DNA from 2 places in the Comamonas piscis genome. Region 1 is predicted to be linked to the other one. Evidence: predicted binding sites of a transcription regulator. Region 1 holds the regulator's gene; the other holds the start of a gene.
What was found. The regulator LexA, encoded in region 1, represses DNA repair genes until DNA is damaged. The targets are predictions, from matches to a motif close to ACTGTATNNNNATACAGT.

Region 1 (7,824 bases):
TGCTGCCACCGCCCTGCAATGGGGTTTGGTGTCGCAGGTGGTGCCGCCCGAGGAGCTGTTGAACGCCGCCAATTCCTTGGCCAGCGAGATTGCGGCCAACCCGCCCCAGGTCACCCGCATGACCAAGAAGCTGATGCGCGAAGGCATGCACCAGAGCCTGGCCTCGTTGCTGGAGTTGTCGGCGGCCTACCAGGCGCTGGCGCACCAAACGGCCGACCACCGTGAAGCCGTGAGCGCGTTCCTGGAAAAGCGCACGCCTGAATTCAAGGGCTAAGTCACCGTTTGCCCGCTAGCCGAAGGCTTGTTGGATCTGGCGGGCCAGCTGCAGCGCCTGCGCCTCGCTGCTGATATTGGCAAAGCCCATCAACAGGCCTTGGCGCGGCGCGGCATCGATATACCAGCGTGACAGCGGATGCGTGGCCAGGCCCAACACGCGTGCGCGCTGGGCCACGAGGCTGTCGTTGTCGCCGTCCTGAATCTGGCCGAGCAAGTGCAGACCGCCGGGCTGCAGGTCAATGCGCAGGCGATCGCCCAATACCTGCTGAAAACTGCGCTGTGCCACCGCGCGGCGCTCGGCATACAACAGCCGCATCTTTTTGAGATGGCGCGCAAAGTGGCCCTGGGCCATAAAGTCGGCCACGCTGGCCTGCAGCAGATAGGGGCAGCCGGCATTGAGGTTGGAGCTGACGGCCTGAAAGCGTGGCACCACCTCCAGTGGCACAACGGTATAGGCCAGGCGCAGACCAGGAAACATCACCTTGCTGAAGGTGCCGGCGTAGATCACGCGGTCCTGCCGGTCCAGGCTTTTGAGGGCGGGCAGGGGCCGGCCTTGGTAGCGGAACTCGCTGTCGTAGTCATCCTCGATGATCCAGCTGCCGGCCTCGCGGGCCCAGTCCAGCAGCGCCATGCGCCGCTCCAGCGACAAGGTGACGCCCAGCGGGCTTTGGTGCGAGGGAGTCACCATGGCAAATTTTGCGTAAGGGCTCAGCTGCCGGCCCATATCGACCTGCAGACCTTGCGCATCCACCGGCACCGGCACGATTTGCACGGCCGCATTCTGCAAAAAGGGACGCGCCAGGATGTAACCCGGGTCCTCAAACCAGAAGGCATCGCCGGGGCTGGCGAGGCTGCGCAGGCTCAGCTCCAAGGTGTTGCGCAGGCCGGTGGTGATAAACACCTGCTCGGGCACGCAGGTGACGCCGCGCGACACCGCCAGATAGGCCGCTATGCGTTGGCGCAACTCTTCGTCGCCCTGCGGGTTGGGGTAGGCCAGACGGTAGGGCTCGCTGCTGCGCAGGCGGTGGGTGACCAGCCGATTCCAGACCTTGCGCGGAAAGGCATCGATCGCCGGCAGCCCCAGCTGCAGCGGGCGCGGCTGCAAGCCGTCGTGGTCCACGATATCGGCGGCCGGTGGCTGAGCGATGGCTTGTGGCGCAGAGGCTTTAGCGGCTTGGGGCAGGCTCGGGGAGATGACCGTGCCCGCCGCCCCGCGTACCTGGAAATAGCCTTCATCGGCCAGGATGCGGTAGGCCAGATCGACGGTGCCCCGGGACAGGTTCAGCGCGGTCGCCAATGCCCGTGCCGCAGGCACCCGGTCGCCCGCACGCAGATGGCCTTGTGCAATGGCGGTCTTGAAGCGCTGGCAGATCTGCAGGTACATGGGCAGCTGCAGGCTGCGGTCTACCTGCAATTGCAAGGCTTGTACGGGATCGATGTGGGCGCGGGCGGGGTCGGGCATCATGGCATTCCAATCTTGGCCTAGTCATTTTTGCATTTCTTGGCTCTTTTGGCTTGGCCAAGACAAACGCATACTCGCTAACAGCAACGGAATTCACCGGCGCAACCTTGGATGGAGCTTGATATGCAAACCCGACTCGACTTCTACACCGCTGACCCCGCCATCATGAAAGTACTGCTGGGCGTGGAAAATCAGATTGCCAAAGGCAGCCTGGACATTTTGCTCAAGGAACTGGTGCGCCTGCGCGCCTCGCAGATCAATGGCTGTGCCTTTTGCCTTGACATGCATGTGACTGACGCTGTGAAAGCCGGCGAATCCAGCCGCCGCCTGGCGACTGTGGCCGCTTGGCGCGAGACCCCCTTCTTCAGCGACCGTGAGCGTGCCGCGCTGGAGTGGACCGAGGCACTGACCCTTGTCTCGCACGACCATGTTCCCGATGCTGTCTGGGAAGCTGTGCGCCCCCACTTCACCGATGCCGAGCTGATGGAGCTGACGGCCGTGATCACCTCGATCAACAGCTGGAACCGCTTTGCGATTGCCTTCCGCAAGATGCCCGTTTAAGAAGCTAGCTCCCGGCACGGCGCAAGGCGGCCTATGAAAGTCCTGGTTCTGGGCGGCTGCAAGCCGCTGGGCGAGAAGGTGGTCAGCAATCTGCGGCAGCTGGGTTACCCAGTGGTCGCGGATGCGGACCCCAGGCAGCCGGCTGCGCTGCATGGCGTTGAAGTGTTGATTGATGTGCGCGAGCCTCCTGTGATCGACACGGTTGATGCGCTGGAGGACTGGGCGCGTGCATGCCGGCAGTTGAATGCCGCCATCGCCGCTGCCGCTGTGGCACACCACATTGCGCTGTCTGCGTTGGGTGTGCAGCGCTTGCAAGGCAGCAGCTACTACCAGGCTATCGCGTTGCGAGAACAGCTGATCCAGGCAGGCCGCACGCCTTATACGGTGCTGCGTGCGGCACTCTTGTACGAAAGCCTGGCGCAGCTGGCACACAACGGCACAGCCGCTGCCGAGCTGGCGATGCCCGTGGCCCAGGTGCAGCCGATGGCGGCCGAGGACTTGGCGATGCTGGTGGCCGACGCCGCGCTGGCGCGGCCTTTACAGGGCTGCATGGACGTGGCCGGCCCGCAGAAGATGGCGATGGCCGACTGGGTGCAGCAGTACCTGCGCTTGCGAGGCGATCCGCTCACGGTGCTGAGCGATGCCGATGTGCCTTACCGGGGTGCGCTGCTGGACGATGACTGCCTGGTCCCGGTGGGGCCAGCACGCCTGGGGTGGACGACGTTGGCCGCCTGGGTCGGCAAATCCAGGGCAGCTTGATACCGCCGAACTTGGCTGAACTAGCCTTTTTGGCCTCACTACTCAAACGATTGGACGAACGATGACCCGTACCTTGCTCTTGAACTGTGGCCCACACGGCCAAGCCAGCCATGGCTACCAACTGGCGACCGACATGCTGGCGGAGCTGGGCCTTGCGCAGCAGCCGCTGCTGGAACGTGATCTGGTGGCGACACCCATACCGCCTATCGGCCGCGACTATGCGCTGGCCATCACCTCAAACGCGGGCGCTGATGCTCCGGCGCTGGCCTGGTCGGAAACGCTGATTAAGGAACTGGAAGACAGCGATCTGCTGCTGATCGTGACGCCCATGCACAACTTTGCGGTGCCGGCCACGCTCAAGCTCTGGCTGGATCAGGTAATCCGCATCCACCGCAGCTTTGCAGCCACGCCCGAAGGCAAGATAGGTCTGATGAAGGACCGGCCCACCTTGGTGCTGGTGAGTTCCGGAGGCTTCCATGCAGGGCCAAAGGCGCGTCAGGAGGACTTTTTGACGCCTTATTTGCGCTATGCGCTGGCCTCCATCGGCATCCGCAATGTGCATTTTGTGTTGCTGCAAGGCCTGGTGTTTGGGCCGGACGCGGTGGCATCTGCAGTGGGCAGCGCCCGAGACGCACTGCGCGAGCAATTGGCGCCGTTCAAGCGGCAGGCGCAGGAAGCGGCTGCAGTAGTGCGTTGAGCGACAGACACATAAGAAAAAGCCAACGGCAATAGCGGATGGGTGTCAGCGAACTGTGGTTAACGGCTGAGCACTGAAGGCGCCAGGTTGGCACCTGCCCAGCGTCCCGGTATCGACCGATGCGTTCAGCGCTTGCCTTGCCGCAGCATGCCGATCCTGCAGTCCGCATTCCTGAAGCCATCGACGGCAGCCATGCAGCGACCAGCAGGCTGGCCACAACGCACCAGCCTGGGCTTGGCTCCGGCTTACACCGCGTGCAGGTGTTCCAGCCGCTCCAGGCGTTCCAGCTCGGCACAGATGTCGGCCATGCTGCCCGACATGGCCCAGCGCATGCCCTTTTGGCGGTGCAGGCTGGCCGGCTGGGCCCAGTACATTTTGATAGGGGCATCGTTGGCGGCCTGGGCGCTGCAGCGCTGTACCGACAGAAAAGGGCGTGCGGGAGACTGGATGCCGGCAGAGAGGCGGCGGCGCGCTGCTGGTTTGCGCGGCAGGCGAATGCGGTCGATGGGGCGTTGTGCGGGGGCCTCATCGGCAGGGCTGTCCACGCCTGGCTGAGCGCTGGGGTCATCAAGCAAACTCAGCTGCTGCGCGGCACCACGCTGTGCAGCAATGGAGGATGCAGCGACAAAGCAGTGCACCTGGGCAGCATGCTGACCGTCATTGGCGGCGCCATGGCCGGGCTGGCGCCGGCGGCCGCGCACAATGGCGCGTTGGATGGACTGGAACCAGGGCAGGCCGGCGACGAGGGAAAAAGGCGCAAGCGCGCGCAATGCATCTGCTACGAGCATAGGAAAGTCCTTGGTGTACGGGTAACAGCAGGATTGCGCTAGGGCGAGCGCATCCCCAGGGCTGTGGGCCGGGTGCCCACAACGCCCGCTACCTGGGGTTGCGCAGAGAGGGGTAAGGCGCTGGGCCTAGTTCAGCATCGTGTTGCGGATCAGGCCGACGGCGATGCCTTCGATCTCGAAGGGCTCGCCGGGCTGCACGATGATCGGCAGGTAATCCGGGTTTTCGGCCAGCAGCTCGATGCCATCCTTGGTGCGCTGCAGGCGCTTGACGGTGACGTCATCACCCAGGCGGGCGACGATGATCTGGCCATTGCGGGCCTCGCGGGTGGCTTTGACGGCGAGCAGGTCGCCATCGATGATGCCGATGTCGCGCATCGACATGCCGCGCACCTTGAGCAGGTAATCGGGCTGCTGCTGGAACAGGCCGCCTTCGACGGTGTAGGTTTGGTCCACATGCTCTTGCGCCAGGATGGGCGAGCCAGCGGAAACGCGGCCAATCAGCGGCAAGGCCAGCTGGGCCAGCTCTTGCACCACACGGCCCACGCCCGCGGTGGCGTTGGATACGCCCGCCAGCGGCGACGAAAAGCGAGTGCCACGTGCGGCATTGATAGAGCGCACGGTATCGCTTTGCAGGCGGATACCCCGGGAGGTGCCGCTGACCAGCTCAATCACGCCTTTGCGGGCCAGCGCCTTGAGGTGGTCTTCTGCCGAATTGGCGGATTTGAAGCCCAGCTTGCTGGCGATTTCGGCACGGGTTGGCGGGGCGCCGGTGCGCGAAATGGCGGTCTGGATCAGGTCCAGAATTTCTTGTTGGCGTGCGGTGAGTTTGGGATGGTCTCGCATAAGATCTCCGTGTGATCTGCGGCGCTGGGCACTAGCAAAGCTATTGCGCGTTCCAACACCTGTATATCAATCCAGTACCTGTATTTTTAACCAGTTTTTTGCAGGAGGCAAGCCTTGCAGCCAAAAATTTTGATCATTGGCACCGGTGGCACCATTGCCGGCATGGCCGATGACGCCGAGAAACCCGGCCAGTACCGCGCGGCTGCGCTGTCGATTGCGTCACTGTTAGCGGGAGTGAGCGGTATAGAGAAGGCCGCTGCAGGCCCGCTGGATGCGATACAGATAGCGCAAATTGATAGCAAGGATATGAGCGACACCGTCTGGCATGCACTGCTCAAGGCCTGCGATGCGGCGATGCGCGATGACGGGGTGCGTGGTGTTGTTATCACCCACGGTACCGATACCCTGGAAGACACGGCCTGGTTTTTGCACTGCGTATTGGGGCGCTTGCCCAAGCCGGTGGTGCTGACCTGTGCCATGCGCCCGGCCAATGCGCTGATGCCCGATGGGCCGCAGAACCTCAAGGATGCCGTCGCTGCTGCTGCCGCCTTGGATGCCGAAGGCCAACCGCTGCTGCGCGAGGTGGTGGCTGTGACCGGCAGCGGCGAGCTGCACAGTGCGCGCTGGCTGCAAAAGGTGCATCCGCACCGCTTGCTGGCCTTTTCATCGGGCGAGCAGGGGCCTGTGGGCTGGGTGGACGGCAGTGCGGTGCAGCTGCGCCATGGCTACGCCCCTGGCTGCGTCGTCGCAGCGGGCAGCTATACCGGCAGCGAATGGCTGGCGGTGCTGCCAGATCCAGTGCAACAGGCCTGGCCCTGGGTGGAGATTGTCACCAGCCATGCGGGGATACGGCCCGGTTTGGTGGATGCCTTGCTGGCCCAAGGCCTGGAAGGCCTGGTGCTGGCCACTACCGGCAATGGCACGGTACACGAAGTGCTGCTGTGCGCGGCAGACCGGGCGCGCCAACAAGGGGTGGCGGTATGGCGCAGCAGCCGCTGCAGCGAGGGAGTGATCAGTGATGCCGTGCTGCCTGGGCCGCAACACCTGGCCGCAGACTTGGCGGTGGCGCTGACGCCCTGCAAAACCCGGGTGAGCCTGCAGCTGGTCTTGGCGCAGGCGCAAACGGCGGTCTGACCTTGCCCACTGCTGCCGCTATGCGCTGCACTCGTGCTGCAACGCCTTCGCCATGAAAAAAGCCACTGTCCATAAGACAGTGGCTGTGCAGCTAGCGCGTTGTGCGATCAGGCCTGCAGGGCGGCCATGGCGCGCTGGGTGATCTCATCGACCGAGCCCATGCCGCTGATGGCGCGGTACTTGGGGGCGGCGGCGGGGTCTTGTTCGGCCCAGCTGCTGTAGTAGTCGACCAAGGGGCGGGTCTGGTTGCTGTAGACGTCCAGGCGCTTCTTGACGGTTTCTTCCTTGTCGTCCTCGCGCTGCACCAGCGGCTCGCCGGTCTCATCGTCCAGGCCTTCGGTCTTGGGCGGGTTGAACTTGGTGTGGTAGGTACGGCCAGAGGCGGGGTGGCTGCGGCGGCCGCTCATGCGCTCGATGATGGCGTCAAACGGCACATCGATCTCCAGCACATAGTCGAGCTTGACGCCTGCGGCCTTCATCGCGTCGGCCTGAGGAATCGTGCGCGGGAAGCCGTCAAACAGGAAACCGTTGGCGCAGTCGGACTGGGCAATGCGTTCCTTGACCAGATTGATGATCAGGTCGTCGCTGACCAGCTGGCCGGCATCCATCACGGCCTTGGCCTGCAGGCCCAGCGGGGTGCCAGCCTTGACGGCAGCACGCAGCATGTCGCCGGTGGAAATCTGGGGGATACCGTATTTTTGGCAGATGAAGGCAGCTTGTGTACCTTTGCCGGCGCCGGGTGCTCCCAAAAGAATTAATTTCATGGCGGTCCTTGGAGAATAAAAAACTTGCACGGCAAAAGCGGGCATCAAAGCCCGCTTCTACACAAAAAACTGGGCTTGAGCATATCACGCATCGGGGGAGGGTCAGCCGACTGCAAGGCAATGCGCTGTCTCGGGGGCGCAATCGGGCATCCTGCGCCTTTTAGCTTACGGAGCGCTTGCAGCGTATCGAGTGGGTGGAGGGCCATCTGCAGCAGCCTACATGGTCGCGCCGAGCAGCTGTCGCACACGCACCAGGTCTTCGGGGGTGTCCACGCCCGAGCCCGGAATTTGCCGGGTTACATGCACTGCAATGCGGTGGCCGTGCCACAGCGCGCGCAGCTGCTCCAGCATCTCTATCTGCTCGGTAGGGGCCTGGCTGAGGGTCGGGAAGGTATGCAAAAACTGGGCGCGGTAGCTGTAGATGCCCATGTGGTGGAGTGGCGCAAAACCAGGCGTGCCGGTGGTGCCTGGGTTCTTCCACCAGGTGACATTGACAAAGTCACGCCCCCAGGGGATGGGCGCACGGCTGAAATAGCTGGC
Region 2 (7,824 bases), 1.3 Mb from region 1:
CGATGCTGGGCAGTGCAAAGCCCAGCGCCTTGGCCACATCGCGGAGCGCAGATTTGCGCCGGTAGCGGATGACCACGGCGGTGAGGCCTGCGCGGTGCAGGCCGTATTTTTTGTAGAGGTACTGGATGACCTCTTCGCGCCGCGCATGCTCAAAGTCCACATCGATATCGGGTGGCTCGTTGCGCTCTTTGCTGATGAAGCGCTCAAACAGCAGCCGGGTCTTGTCCGGATCAACCTCGGTGATGTGCAGGCAAAAGCAGACGGCCGAGTTGGCGGCCGAGCCCCGGCCCTGGCAGAGGATGTCCTTGCTGCGGGCAAAGCGCACGATGTCGTAGACGGTCAGAAAATAGTGCTCGTACTGCAGCTCGGAGATCAGGGCCAGCTCTTTTTCCAAGGTGGCCTGTATGCGTGTCGGCGTGCCTTGGGGCCAGCGGCGGGCGGCCCCTTCGTAGGTGAGCTGGCGCAGGTAGGCGGCCGGTGTGAGCTGGGGTGGCACCACCTCGTCGGGGTACTGGTAGCGCAGCTCGGTCAGCGAGAACTGGCAGCGCGCGGCAATGCCCAGGCTGGCCTCCAACAAATCGGGCGGGTACATCTGCGCCAGCCGCAGCCGGCTGCGCAGGTGCAGCTCGGCATTGGGCTGCAGCGCGTAGCCGCAGTCGGTCAGCGGGCTGCGCATGCGGATGGCGGTCAGCACATCCTGCACGGGCTTGCGGGAGCGCACATGCATGTGTACATTGCCGGCGGCTACCAGCGGCACGCCACTGCTGCTGCCCGCTGAGCGCATCTGCGCCAGCCAGGCCTCGTCGCCCAGGCTGCGGTCCAGTTGCACAGCCAGCCAGCAGCGGCCGGCAAAGTGCTGTTGCAGCCAGGCGGCCTGGGCCTGGGTGTGCACCGGGCTGGCCTGGCGGCTGGGGGCCAGCAGCAGCAGGCAGTCTTGTAGCGCGCGCGGCTGGATGGCCGATTGCGCCAGCGCATAGCTGCCCTTGGGCGACTTGCGCCGCAGCTGGGTGATGAGCGCGCAGAGGTTGCCGTAGCCGTGCAGGTTGCAGGCCAGTGCCACCAGGGTGAAGGCAGGTGCGTCGGCATCGCTGGGCTGCACCTCAAACTGCGCGCCCACCACCAGCGGCAGCCCGCAGTCGCGCGCTGCGACATGGGCGCGCACGATGCCGGCGAGCGAGCATTCATCGGTCAGAGCCAGCGCGCGGTAGCCCTGGGCCTGGGCGCGCTCGACCAGCTCATGCGGGTGGCTGGCGCCGCGCAGAAAGCTGAAATTGCTCAGGCACCACAACTCGGCGTAGTCGGGGATGGGGAGGGGAGGGCGCGTGGCCATGGTGCAAGCAGGATGCAGCGCGGCTCAGGCAAAGCGGCCGTGCAAAAACCAGGCGCTGCTGTGCGCAGACAGCCGGGTATGAAAAATCCACAGCAGGCCGGCATGGGCGCTGTGGGCGACCCAGTAATCGCGCAGTGCGGTGTGGGCGGTTTGTTCGCTGGGGGCAGGGTCTTGCGCGCTGGCGGGGGCCGGCGTGTCGATGCTGGGATCCGCTGCATCGCTGGGTGCTGCTTCTGTGGCAGGTGCTGCCACTGGTAAAAAGCCGGGGCTGCGGTGCCACCAGCCGCCTTCGATGCGCTGCGGGCCCAGCAGCAGCTGCAAAGGCCCGTGGTAGAGCGGGCGGCTGTGATTGTCTTGCAACAGCTGCAAGGGAGCGGGCAGCAAAAAGCTGGGTTGCGGAAGCGGCGGCAGTGCCGAGGGTGGTGCCGCCTTGGCCTTGCTGGCCGGCTGTGCTGGCTGGGCGGGCAGCCACTGCACCTGCCATTCGGGGCGGTGGTCGGGCCGCAGCAAGGGGCGTTGCACCAGGTCGGCGCCCAGGCGGGCGGTGATGCGTTCGAGCACCTGTTCCAGGCTTTCGCCATCGGCGGTTTTGTCGGGCAGCAGGCTGGCACTGCGCTCTTGCAGCGCTTCGGGCGCATCGGCATGCAGGCGCAGCTCGCCGACCGGGGCTTGCAGCTGCACATGGGCCAAGTGCTCTTGCAGCAGGCGGCAGAGGTGCTGCAGATCGCGCGTGGTGCTGGCGGTGTGGACCGTCAGCTCGCCGCCATCGCCCACATGGCGGGAGCGCATCGCATCATGGCACCAGCCCAGCCTAAAACTGCGCACCCCCGCCCGCTGCGCCGCCAGCCAGCCGCACAGCTGCAGCAGCAGGTGGCGTGCGCCATGCATCAGCGCATCGGCCTGGTCAATGCGCATGGGCAGCTCCAGCCGGGCATCAAAGCGGGCGGGCAGGCTGATCCAGGGGTAGCGGTCGGGCAGCAGGCCGTGGGCCTGGTCGAGCGCGCTGAGGATGCCGGTATCCATGCGCCGGGCCAGCGCCCCCCGGGGCAGCGCATGGACGGCGCCCAGGCTTTGGCAGCCCAGCTGGCTCAGCAGCTCGGCATGGCGGGCCACCGCATCGATCGCATGCAGCGGCAAGGGCGCCAGCACCTGGGGCAGCGGATGGCCCATGCCGTGGCGGATGCCGCAGCGCGCCAGCGCAATGGCGGCCAGGCTGGTGGGGGCCCAGCTGATGGCCTGCACGCCCAGCTGCCGGCTCTCGCGCAGCAGGCGCCGGGCCAGTTGCTGGCGCCCGCCAAACAGGCGCTCGCTGGCCGACAGCTCCAGCACCAGCGCATCGCCAAACACACTGTCCGAGGGCACACAGGCCAGGCGCGGCGTGAACTGCTGCGCCCACAGCGCCAGGCCCGGCACATTGGCCGATGGCATGGCGCTGGCGGCCTCAGTGCTGCAAGCTGGTGGGGCGTGCGCGCTGGCGGCGGAGCGGGGTAGATGGGGCAGCAGCGCGGCCCAGATCGGAGTCATGGTCTGGCAAGTGGATGGCGGTGGCAGGGATGGGGATGGCAGTGGGCGAGAGCGGCGCGTTGCCGGGCAGCAGGCGGGTGGGCAGCACCGCTTGCAGGCTGGGCGGTATGGCCGGCAGCTCCAGCAGGCCGCTGTGCGCGGGGCCCCGGCGTTTGAGCAGCTCCAGCTGCAGCGACCAGGGCTGGCTGCTGCGCACCAACAGCCGCAGCGGTGCGGCCGAGGCCTGGTGGCGGCTGCTCTCGGGCCGAAAAATAAAGGCCAGGCCTTCAAACTGCTGGGCGCTGATCTGCAGGCGGCGCATCTGCTCGGGCTGCACCTGGGGCAGCCAGGCCAGCACGGCCGCTGCGGCATTGGCCTTGAGCAGCTGCTCCAGCGCCCAGAGCTGGTCTTGCGGGCGGCTGCTGTGGATCCACACCAGCTGCGCCGGCGCCAAGCCGCACTGGGCCAGCCCGCTGGCATGGGGCGGTAGCGGCGGGCCCAGCGCGATGACGGGTTTGTGCGGCTGGCACTGCTGGCGCAAGGCCATGCCGGTCAAACGCCATTCCAGGGTGCCGGCCTGGGGCTGCAGCACTTCGGTCAGGCACTGGCTGGGCCAGCCTTTGCCGGGCAGCTCTGCATCCAGCGCAGCCCAGCCGGTGGGGATGCCTGCCATCGGCGCGCGCACCAGGTGGTCACCGCGCCAGAGCTGGGCGGTGACTGTGGGCGGCAGGGACAGGGCATCGAGTTTATGCATGGCAAATAACTGTATATATGTACAGTATAAGAGCTTGCGCCTGGCTTATGTGTAACAGCGGGCGGGTCTGCGCCGCACTGTAGGACGGCAAAGCCTGTGTATCTCTTTGAAAACAAGCCACTGCAGCTTTGTTTTGAAGCGGACAGCCAGCCGGGTAAGATCGCGGTACATGCAAATACCCGAACCCCACGACTCTGCGGACCGCCCCGCGCCACCGTCTTCTGCCGCCTCTGCGCGGCGTTCGGCCGTGGTGGATGGCGTGGCGGTGGATGGCCTGACGCCGGTGCCGCACTTGGAGCGCAAGGCCGGGGCATTGCTGCTGTTTACCTTGCTGCTGATTCTGGGATCAGCCTTTTACCTGATGTATGCGCGCGGCGTGTTTGAGCCCCAGCAGTCACTGGTCCTGACAGCCGATGATTCCGAAGGTGTCTCCATCGGTCTGGACATGACCTTCTCCGGCTTTGCGATCGGCAAGGTCAGCAAGATCGAGCTGGCGCCCGATGGCACCGTGCGCATCCATGTCAACGTGCCGGAGAAAGATGCGCACTGGTTGCGCAGCAGCAGCGTGTTTACCTTGGTCAAGGGCCTTGTGGGCGGCACGACCATCAAGGCCTACTCGGGCATTCTGGACGACCCGCAGTTGGAGGATGGCGCCGTGCGCGCCGTGCTGTCGGGCGATGCGACGGCCGAGCTGCCGCAGCTGATGAGCAATGCCCGCCAGCTGCTGGAGAACCTAAACATGATGACCTCGGCCGGCTCGGCCTTGGGCGGCACCCTGGAGCAGCTGCGCGACCTGAGCACCAAGCTCAACGGCCCCAGTGGCGCGCTGGGCGTGGTGATGGGCGGCGACGCCGAGGCCCGCAAAATATCGCAGACCCTGGACCGCACCAACCAGCTGCTGGCGCGTTTGGATGGCCTGGCCAAGAATGCCGACAAGCAGGTGTTTGGTGCCGATGGCGTGATGCCTGAGGTGCGCGCCACCGTGCAACAACTCAATGCCGTGCTGGGCGATGTGCGTGGCAGCTTGAAGAAGGTGGATGCCGTGCTGGTGGAGGCCCAGGCCGTGGGCGCCAATGCCAAGGATGCCACCAACCAGCTGGGCGATTTGCGCGCTGATGTAGAGGCCAATCTGCGCAAGGTGGAAGGCATGCTGACCGAGCTGAACCGCAAATGGCCGTTTGCCAAAAAAGATGCCGAGGTGCGACTGCCATGAGCACCACGATGACTATGACCACCCGCCTGGCCGCCGCACTGCTGGCCGCCGCTGTGCTGGGCGGCTGCGCCAGCAGCAAAAAGGCGCCTGACTGGGCCATCAACGAGCAAGGCGCTGCCGAGCGCGCGACCGATGCTTATCTGTCTGGCAACAGCCGGGTGGCCGATGCCGAATGGAGGCGTGCACGTGACGAGGTCGCCCGCACAGCCAGGCCCGATCTGCTGGCCCGGCTGGAGCTGGCGCGCTGCGCCGCGCAAGTGGCTGCCTTGGATGCTGCCCCTTGCACCGGCTTTGAGGCGCTGGCCCAGGATGCCGCCGATGCCGAGCAGGCCTATGCCCGCTATCTAGCTGGCCAACTGGCTGCTGCTGATGTGGCCCTGCTGCCCAAGGCGCAACAGGCGGTGGCGCCCTTGGCGCCGGAGCAGGCAGCCGCTTCGCTGGCTGCCATTGAAGACCCGCTGTCGCGCCTGGTTGCTGCCGGCGTGCTGGCGGTGCGCGGGCCGGTGTCTATGGCCATCGTCACCCAGGCGGTCGATACCGCCTCTGCGCAGGGCTGGCGCCGTGCAGTGATGGCCTGGCTGATCAACCAGCAACGCCTGGCCCGAGAGCTGGGCGATACGGCGCTGGCCGACCAAGTGCAGCGCCGGCTGGATCTGCTGCAGGCCACGCAGAAATAAGCCTCTATCGGCAGCCCCTCAAGCGCTGCATCCCCACACACTGACTAGCTCGTCGTCGTATCAGGCGCCGGGTCTGGCTGCGTGCCGGGGTAGGGGTGCTCGGGGTTGCCGGGGTAGGGGTGTACCGGCTCACTCGGATACGGATGCTGTGGGTTGCCCGGGTAGGGGTGCAGGGGGCTGGGCTCGTACGTACCCGGCTCACCCGGCGCGGGTTGCGGCTGGCCTGGGATAGGGGGCTGGGTATGGGATTGGCTGGGGTCGTAGGGCTGGGGCATGGTCGTCCTCCTGTGGCGGGCCTGGCTGCCTGTGCAAGCAAGCCCTTGGCAAAAGCCCAGTGTGGCAAGCACCTCAGCGCTGGCGTGTAGGCCCCGGTAGCACGCCAAGGTACGCGCATCGCCGTTACGCCATGTGTGAAGCGGAACAAGGTACAGCAAAGCATTTCTCCCACATGGCAGCTTTGGCGGCAGCGCTACGCTGAAAGCTTCAACCCGTATCAGGAGGATGCCATGCACACGATGCAGCACATGTACAAGGCGTTTGCGTTGCCCCAGGCGCAAAAGCCCGTACCCAGTACCCCCAAAAAGCCCCAACCAGGTGGTGGCGGGCCGCCTGCCGATGGTGATCCATCGCAGTAAGGTCCATCCATCCCGCGCCACCTCGCCTCAACGCATTACCCAAGGAGATCCGTGATGCCCCAAGGAGATAAATCTGCTTATACCGATAAGCAAAAACGCATGGCCCGCCATATCGAGAAAAGCTACGAGAAAAAAGGCGTGTCGGAAGACGAAGCCGCTGCACGCGCCTGGGCCACGGTGAACAAGGAAACGGGGGGCGGCAAGCTCTCCGGATCAGGCCGGGGCAAGGCGACCGGGCCAGGATCGCGGCTTGCCGCCGTGCGCTCGGCAGCTGCCAAAAAGGCGGCTGCTAGCCGCAGCCCCGAGGCGCGGTCGGCATCGGCCAAAAAGGCGGCCGCTACCCGCAAACGCAATGCCGCTGCCAAGAAAAAGTAGGCATGCAAAACAGGCCAGCCACCTTGCGGTGTGCTGGCCTGTTGGTATGTCTGCCTAAACCGGCTCCGGGTCTTTGACCGGTGGCTCGTTCCCGGGCTCCTCGATCGGCAAGGTGCTATCGGGCGGATCAATGGGCTCGGGCTTGGGCAGATCGGGTGGCGGTGGCGCCACCGGGGGTTGCGGGGGAGTCGTAGGGGTGGGCATAGCAGCCTCCTTTCTGCCCTTGTTTTTACCCCTGCCTGCAGCGCGTGTGTGTCGGACAAGCTTGTTAGCCGGTAAGCGCATGTAGAGCCGCGCTGCATGGTGTTGCAGCAGTTTGCGACGGCAATGGCAATAGCTAAAGCGAAAGCGCTTTAGCCATTGCGCCCATCGTTTCATTTTTCAATTTTTTTAAATATCCAAGGAGTGCCAGCATGAGCCCATCCAGCAAAACCAAAAAACCATCGACAGAGCGCAAGACGGACAAGCGCTCGGTAGAGGAAGTGGTGGCTGCGCAGCAGCGCATCCAAGAGCAGCAAACCAAGAACGATGCCCGGGACAAGGCGGCCAAGGCAGCCAAGGCACCGAAAAAAACCAAGGGCAGCAAGGACGACAAAAGCAGCAAAAAGACGGCACCGGGCCCAGGGCATGAGGTGCCCACACCGCCGATGCCCGCCAAAAAACTGGCCAAGCCCGGGCATGAAAAAGCGCTGGATCTGCAGCCGCTCTACCTGGCAGAAAACTACCAGGGCAGCGGCAAGCTGGAGGGAAAGACGGCGGTCATCACCGGCGGGGATTCGGGCATTGGCCGCGCGGTGGCGGTGCTGTTTGCCCGCGAAGGCGCCAATGTGGCGATCCTGTATTTGAATGAGCACGACGATGCCAAGGAGACCTGCCGTTTGATCGAGGACGAGGGCCGGCAAAGCCTGGCAATCTCCGGCAATGTGCAGGATCCGCAGTTTTGCGAGACGGCGGTAAAGCAGGTGCTCAAGCAGTTTGGTGCACTGAATGTGCTGGTCAACAATGCGGCGTTCCAGCAGCATGCGGCCGATATTGAAGACCTGAACACCGAGCGCCTGGACGAGACCTTTCGCACCAATATCTTTGGCTACTTCCATATGGTGAAGGCCGCCATGCCGTATCTGCAGCGCGGCGACGCGATTGTGAACACCGGATCGGTCACCGGCCTGAAGGGCAGCAAGCAGCTGCTGGACTACTCTGCGACCAAGGGCGCCATCCATGCCTTTACCAAGGCGCTGGCGCAGAACCTGATGGAGCGCGGCATACGCGTCAATGCCGTGGCCCCCGGCCCGGTCTGGACGCCTTTGAACCCGGCCGACAAAAGCGGCGAGGACCTG

Region 2: the regulator LexA is predicted to act here: its motif matches at 3,596-3,613, upstream of imuA (translesion DNA synthesis-associated protein ImuA).

Annotation. Positions count from the first base shown of each region.
Region 1 covers NZ_CP058554.1:2,758,942-2,766,765, forward strand. Annotated here, with positions in the region: gene HS961_RS12345 (crotonase/enoyl-CoA hydratase family protein) at 1-274, shown strand, start outside; gene HS961_RS12350 (PLP-dependent aminotransferase family protein) at 290-1,738, opposite strand; gene HS961_RS12355 (carboxymuconolactone decarboxylase family protein) at 1,862-2,299, shown strand; gene HS961_RS12360 (SDR family oxidoreductase) at 2,333-3,058, shown strand; gene HS961_RS12365 (FMN-dependent NADH-azoreductase) at 3,120-3,755, shown strand; gene HS961_RS12370 (hypothetical protein) at 4,001-4,543, opposite strand; gene lexA (transcriptional repressor LexA) at 4,670-5,386, opposite strand; gene HS961_RS12380 (asparaginase) at 5,501-6,520, shown strand; gene adk (adenylate kinase) at 6,628-7,284, opposite strand; gene kdsB (3-deoxy-manno-octulosonate cytidylyltransferase) at 7,501-7,824, opposite strand, start outside.
Region 2 covers NZ_CP058554.1:4,039,037-4,046,860, reverse strand. Annotated here, with positions in the region: gene HS961_RS18215 (error-prone DNA polymerase) at 1-1,330, opposite strand, end outside; gene HS961_RS18210 (Y-family DNA polymerase) at 1,355-2,854, opposite strand; gene imuA (translesion DNA synthesis-associated protein ImuA) at 2,772-3,587, opposite strand; gene HS961_RS18200 (MlaD family protein) at 3,757-4,800, shown strand; gene HS961_RS18195 (hypothetical protein) at 4,809-5,477, shown strand; gene HS961_RS18190 (hypothetical protein) at 5,522-5,752, opposite strand; gene HS961_RS23735 (hypothetical protein) at 5,984-6,112, shown strand; gene HS961_RS18185 (plasmid stabilization protein) at 6,167-6,487, shown strand; gene HS961_RS18180 (hypothetical protein) at 6,542-6,691, opposite strand; gene HS961_RS18175 (SDR family oxidoreductase) at 6,901-7,824, shown strand, end outside.